DNA from 2 places in the Neobacillus terrisolis genome. Region 1 is predicted to be linked to the other one. Evidence: riboswitches for the same ligand, from Rfam matches in the RefSeq annotation. Region 1 holds a riboswitch; the other holds the start of a gene.
The links. Region 1 has a riboswitch for ZMP and ZTP ahead of ACI48O_RS17120 (phosphoglycerate dehydrogenase). Riboswitches for the same ligand answer to the same signal wherever they lie in the genome.
Positions count from the first base shown of each region.

Region 2: it holds a riboswitch for ZMP and ZTP, as region 1 does, so the genes downstream of both, ACI48O_RS18505 (bifunctional 5,10-methylenetetrahydrofolate dehydrogenase/5,10-methenyltetrahydrofolate cyclohydrolase) here and ACI48O_RS17120 (phosphoglycerate dehydrogenase) in region 1, are expected to answer to the same signal.

Region 1 covers NZ_JBKFGH010000027.1:129,802-133,219, forward strand. The annotation lists gene ACI48O_RS17115 (hypothetical protein) at 1-96, opposite strand, end outside; gene ACI48O_RS17120 (phosphoglycerate dehydrogenase) at 344-1,540, opposite strand; ZMP/ZTP riboswitch at 1,698-1,776, opposite strand; gene ACI48O_RS17125 (hypothetical protein) at 1,885-2,259, opposite strand; gene ACI48O_RS17130 (hypothetical protein) at 2,484-2,930, opposite strand; gene ACI48O_RS17135 (MFS transporter) at 3,004-3,418, opposite strand, start outside.
Region 2 covers NZ_JBKFGH010000032.1:35,196-38,613, reverse strand. The annotation lists gene ACI48O_RS18510 (MGDG synthase family glycosyltransferase) at 1-514, shown strand, start outside; gene ACI48O_RS18505 (bifunctional 5,10-methylenetetrahydrofolate dehydrogenase/5,10-methenyltetrahydrofolate cyclohydrolase) at 621-1,466, opposite strand; ZMP/ZTP riboswitch at 1,514-1,598, opposite strand; gene ACI48O_RS18500 (hypothetical protein) at 1,691-1,909, opposite strand; gene ACI48O_RS18495 (TetR/AcrR family transcriptional regulator) at 2,402-2,950, shown strand; gene ACI48O_RS18490 (NAD(P)-dependent alcohol dehydrogenase) at 3,317-3,418, opposite strand, start outside.

The DNA of each region.
Region 1 (3,418 bases):
TGCCACATCTGGAGCAAAGTTTTCTTTCCCCTTTTCCTTCACATGATCCACAATAGCTTGTCCATCTTTTAATTTTGAACTGCATCCACAACTCATCTGTATCCCTCCATGTTACATTTTTACTTCAAAATGATTAATTTTAAGATAGCATAGAGGCGTGGAAATCAATATACCAAAAGTCACAGTTTAGTCATTCACTATACCCAGTATTCACGAAAATTTACCAAAATCAAAAAAGCTGACCATAAATGTAGTTTCTTACATTTAGGTCAGCTTCATTTTTTAGTCGTAAGAACGCTCAAAATTGAATCAGGAGAACCGTCCCCCTGTGTCAAACAGGTGATTAGATGATTCGGGCTGTTACGATGCCTTCGATTTGGTTGATTTTTTGTTCAAGGCCAGGGATGACGTCGCCGTTTACTTTTTCGTCAATGTCGATCATTGTGTAAGCGTAATTGCCACGGCTTCTGTTTACCATGTCAGCGATGTTCAAATCATAGCCTGAGATAGCAGCTGTAAGCTGTCCAACCATGTTTGGAACGTTTTTGTGGAATGCAGCGACACGGCGTTTACCTGTGTAATCAAGGTAAGCATTCGGGAAGTTCACTGAGTTTTTGATATTTCCTGTTTCAAGGAAGTCCTTCACTTGACGTGCAGCCATAATTGCGCAATTTTCTTCTGATTCAAGTGTTGATGCACCAAGGTGTGGAATTGGCACAACATTTTTCATTGTTAACACATTTTCGTTCGGGAAGTCAGTGATGTACTTTGCAACTTTTCCATCTTCTAGTGCAACAGCCATGTCAATTTCATTTACCAGTTCACCACGAGAGAAGTTCAAAATCGTTACTCCATCCTTCATGATGCTGAATGTTTCTTTATTGAACATTCCTTTTGTATCATTTGTTAAAGGAACGTGAACAGTAATATAATCGCAGTTCGCAAATAGTTGTTCAAGTGTCATCGCGCGTTGGACGTTGCGAGATAGATTCCATGCTGTATCAACAGAGATGAATGGGTCAAAACCGATTACATCCATATCTAAATCTAGTGCATCATTGGCTACAAGTGCACCGATCGCACCTAAGCCGATTACACCTAGAGTTTTACCCTTAATTTCTTTACCAACAAATTGTTTTTTGCCGGCCTCAACAAGCTTCGGAACCTGGTCGCCTTCACCTTGTAAATTCTTAGTCCAAGCAACTCCCTCGAATAGATTACGAGATGAAGCCATTAATGTTGTTAAAACAAGCTCTTTTACCGCATTAGCATTTGCACCAGGAGTATTAAATACGACAATACCTTGCTCTGTGCATTTTTCAACTGGGATATTATTAACACCCGCGCCAGCCCGTGCGATAGCTTTTAAGTTTTTATCTAATTCCATTTCATGCATGTTAAAGCTACGAACAAGAATAGCATCAGGATTTTCGCTGTCATTATTAATTGTGTAATTATTATTAAAAACTTTTAGTCCGCTCTCAGCGATGTTATTTAACGTTTTGATTGTTTTCACAGTGTCTAAAGTAATTGTACTCAATGTGTTTTCTCCCCTTTTTTGTTAAATGACCATTTTCAATTCCCTAAACGAATCGGCTTTTCAGTAAGTGAACAAAGATGAACAAAGTATCGGCTACTATTTCGTTATCAGTCCTCTCCCTTTAAGCAGAAAGAGGTAAGGGAAATTCACTTTCCCTTACCTCTGCCCAGGCGAACGGCTACGACACTATGTGCTCCCTCACGGTAATCCGCGTTTCGCCAGTTACACATAGCCTTTTTGTTTTTTTTATATTATCAGATTCTTCTTAAATCTTCAACCCCCAAAAACAGGTTTATCTATAAAAATACAAAAATTCTGACAGGACTTAACCAACTCTATACGATTTAATACTGATTTAGCTGAATAGAAAGAGTATCAAAAGATACAACAAACGTTTGATTTGATAAGCAAACTAAAAGCAGGACACCCGTGTAGGATGTCCTGCTTTTAGGTTCTGATTTAACAGTCGGAGTGGCATTGGACAGATCTTCAATTGCAGCTAGAATTTGATTAATTAGTTGAACTAGTTGAATTAGGAATGCAAGCTGTTGAGGAGTAAGGACAGTCGATGTACCTTCAGCTGTACGAATTACAACGCACAACTCTACAAAGACCTCTAATCCTAATAAAGTCAAAAGAGGTGTGGGCTCTACTCCTTCAGGAAATTCACCTAATGTCAGGCGAAGAATGTCTCTATCTGTTGGGGTTGGACAAGTCATCTTTTTCACCTCCAATCATTTTACTGAAATATTTTATAAAAATAACAATAAAGTGGTAGGGTAGATGCCTTGGACAAACCTATATTTTTTTTAAAAAAACATGCTAAGTCTTACCTATATTAATCTCATAAATAGAAAAGGAGGATATCATCTTACCGTTAGCGCAAAAAGAAAAAGCTGCCACATTGACAGCTCCATTCCATACATTATTAAAAATTTCTTCTTTAATGCGTATGTGATCCCGGATGATGCTTAAAAAATTTAGGATTTTCCAGATACTGTGCGTTTAACATTAAGCCAAGAACAATTTCGACAACCCCCACAGCAAACATGGCAGGTTGTAAAAAACTTGCACCGCCATACCAGTACATCTCTGCCAAAATCCAAATAATCATCGCTATGCCAAGGACCGTTGTGACGATACCTGAAAAGCGGTGCAATTGAAACGATAATAGCGCACCAACAAAGCTAGTTACTCCATTAACAGTAAACAAGGCAATTCCCGGGATAAAGAAATCTTCAAAAGGAGAACCCTTCAAAAGATCCAAAGGCAATCCGATACTTGCTCCATCTGGCTGTACCATTAACATCAGGCCACAGGTAACTCCACCCAAACCGATAATCGATAACAATACACCTGTCCCATAGGATAGGGCTTTCAATTTTTTCATTTCTTTCATCTACTTTCCATAAGATTTGAAAACGTTTTGTCAAATCAAACGAAGTAGCTCACTTTCTTTTATTTTAAACTTTTTCTGAATCAAGTTTAAGTTTTTTACTGACCCCTGACCGAAAAATAAAGATAAGAAATAACACCCCACCGGAAATGGGTAAAAGAAAAGAAGGGATAAGATTTAACAATGCTCCGGAGATGATCATCGCTATTGGCAGCATCGTTTTCCCGATGCTAACGCCAATGCTTAATACTCTTCCCCGGAATTCATCCGGCACCTCTGTTTGAATAATATAGGCAATCGGCAAATCAATCAGCGCCACCGTGACCCCAAACAAAAACATTAGAACACCGTAAATTGCTGTATACGCTAGATGATTGATTTGCAGCCCTTGAAGCATGACCGGAATTCCCGACAAAACCATCAACATTGCTAAGAAAAAGCATATATACCGTAACAAAACCCGATACGATACCATCCTCATT
Region 2 (3,418 bases), on a different contig from region 1:
CGCCTATGGCGTTTCCAAAGAAATAAAAACTATTAGTGAGGGATTAAAGAACGACGACCGTCTACAAATTTTAATCGTTTGTGGGAGGAATCATCAGCTCTATGATCAGTTGAGAATGAAATTTCAGAGGGAAAATAATATTAAGGTGTTTGGTTATGTAACGAATATGGCAGAATTGTTCGAGTTGGCCACATGTGTGATTACAAAGCCCGGTGGAATTATTTTATCGGAGGCATTAAACAAAACCGTTCCGATTGTTCTTCCAAGAGCCACACCTGGTCAAGAAACTGAAAACGCTCTGTTTTTTCATCGTCACAGAGCTGCAATCCTTCAGGAAAACTCAGACCATCTTGTTAAAGAAACACTGAAACTCGTATATGATGAAGTGAAATTAGTACAAATGAAGGCATCATTAAAGAAAATCCACGTACCAAATGCTGCAGATACAATAATGAACGATGTACTTCAAACGTATTATTGGGAAACGTCACAAAACCAATTAACTAGAGTATAGAAAAGAGTCGAACCACTATTGAAGAATGTATTAACTTGAATAGGGATTGGTATTTGATAGAACAAAGAGTCGGAATTCTCCTAATCTCCGACTCTAAAAATTTTTATTAAGAATATTTTATCGTTGACTCTGCTGCATCTACGGTATGTTTTAATAACATGGAAATCGTCACTGGACCTACACCGCCAGGAACAGGGGTGATGGCACCAGCTTTTTCGAAGCACCCCTCGTAATCGACATCACCGATGTTTCCTTTGTTGTATCCCGCATCGAGGACAACTGCCCCTTTTTTAATCCATTCACCTTTAATAAAATTCGGCTTTCCGACTGCAGCTACGACAATATCAGCTTGCATTAACATTTCAGGTAAATTTGTTGTGTACGAATGACAAGTGGTTACCGTTGCGTTCTCATTTAAAAGTAAAGCAGATACCGGTTTACCTAAGATCGGACTTCTGCCTACGACCACTGCATGTTTTCCTTTAACTGGGAGTTTGTAAAAATTAATGATTTCCATAATGGCTGCAGGGGTACAGGAAGGGAATTTCCCAAAACCGAATGCAGTTTGTCCAAAGCCCGTACTTGTCACTCCATCTACATCCTTTTCTATGTCAATAGATTCGAATGCTTTCCGCTCATCAATATGTGAAGGTACTGGGTGTTGAAGGAGGATTCCATGCACTGAGTTATCCTGATTTAATTCTTCAATTACCTTTAAAAGGTCTTCTGTTTGAGTTTCCTTTGGAAGATGAATCCGTAATGAGTTTATGCCAATTCTTTCACAGGCATTTCCTTTCATTTTTACATATGTTTCTGATGAAGGATCATCACCAACGAGAATCGTGGCAAGACATGGGGTCACCCCATTCGATTTTAAATCTTTGACGCGGTCAATTAATCTTTCTGTGATATTTTTTGCAACAAGTCTACCATCTAAAATTACCTTTTCCATTTTTAAAACCTCCTATAAATATAAAAAGAGATAAGGATTTATATCCCTATCTCTGCCCAGACGACCCGACGTAATAAAAATGCGATTCCCTTGTGGTTTATTCCACAACTGCCGTCAGTTACCGCATTATGATATTCTTATTGCTTTGAGCATATCATACAGTAAATGACTGTTCAATTATTGAATACTCTCCTAAATTAATTAGTTCAAACGATTATAAGAGATTATTCCTCTGAAAAAGAAGATGGACTTTGAAGCTGAGATTGTACTTGACTTATTAATGTTTGTATTTGTGCTACTTCATTGGATGCTTGCTTTAATGCTTCGGAAGCAAGCGTTGAGTTAGCGGAAGACTGTTCAATTGCCGAAGTAATCATATCTTTTGCGATTGAAGCTGCTGCCTCTGCTTGTTTTAATTTGTTAGTGTCTATTTGATTTGCCATGTCTTAATTCCTCCTAATGAGAGTTTATTTTACAAAATATAGATTGCTTCTAAATGAAAGAATTATCCAATTTTCTTTATGAAAATAATTTCTAATCATAAAATACTATTTTGGGGAATCTCACTTATTTTTACAATAGGAAGTGTGATGTCATCCGAACCTTATAGAGGAAGTGCGGATGCGAGTTAAACGAATTGAAATTGAAAGAATTTTAGGCTTTCGACAGTTACATTGTCGCTAAGAGGGAAGGACTTATCCCATCCTGAGGTTTCTGTCTTGGATTGAGTGATGTGAGAATGTTTTTCCATTTTTTAATCTCTTTTTAATGTTAGTATGAGTAAAAAAGTCAGCGTTGATTGTTTAAGCAACATCTGTCTATAATTATAAAAAGAAGCAGAATACTTTCAATGGTTAAATGAATGCATTTTGTAGTTTACGCAACAATGTAATCTTTATTGTTGATTATCTATAGGAAAGTCTGGTGATGGAACAATGCCAAAAGTAGATAGAAGAGTAGTAAAAACACAGCAGGCAATAAAAACAGCATTTCTTGAATTAATGGGTGAAAAAAATTTTGATCATATTACCATTCAGGATATTTCAGACAGGGCAAATGTAAATCGAAGTACTGTCTATCTTCATTACTTGGATAAATATGATTTACTAGATAAAATGATAGAAGGGCATGTAAACGAACTCAAGGAAACAAGTGAATGGGCATGTCAAGAGGAATGGGTAGATGCAATTCAGATTTTTGCTGAATACTTTCAGACTCATTATTTGTTTTTTTCGACGATGTTAGCGAGCAAAGAAGCAACCCCTTCGTTTCGTAGTAAGTTCCTAGAGTATGTAACGGAGGGATTCAAAGAGGAATTACATAAAACAAATGGAAAAAATGACGGGTTAAGTGAAGATATGATTGTTAAATTCGCCGCAAATGCTTATGTAGGAGTTTTGGAATCATGGATAAAGGATGGGATGCCTACACCACCTAAGGTTATTGCGAAGGAATTGGGGATTTTAATGGAGAGGATTCTATAAAGTTTTCTATTAGCGGACACCAGTTCCTTTATTTGAGCCAAAAACGTATGATTTTAAAGATTAGCGGACACAGGTTCCTTTATTTACTGGAAAAACGCCATTTTAATGCGATTTTGGAGTAAATAGAGGACTGTATGTCCGCTTAATTCTTCAAATGGGTGTTTAAAGGACAAATAGCGGATTCAATGTCCGCGAACGTCACAATGCTGGGGTAACCCAGCATCGGATTCCGACTTGTCAAAATCACCTTAAAACCACTCAAAGCCAATTGATTGTCAGAGTCTTAATTCCTCTTGAAGGAACAGAAAAAGATGTCCCAAAAATTAGACTTTGGGACACCCTCTATAAGATTATTTACGCAGCAAATCACATAGTACTAGTGTCAATCACGAATCGATACTTAACATCTGAAGCCAATACGCGTTCGTAGGCTTCGTCAATTTGGTCAGCTGAAATAACTTCAATCAT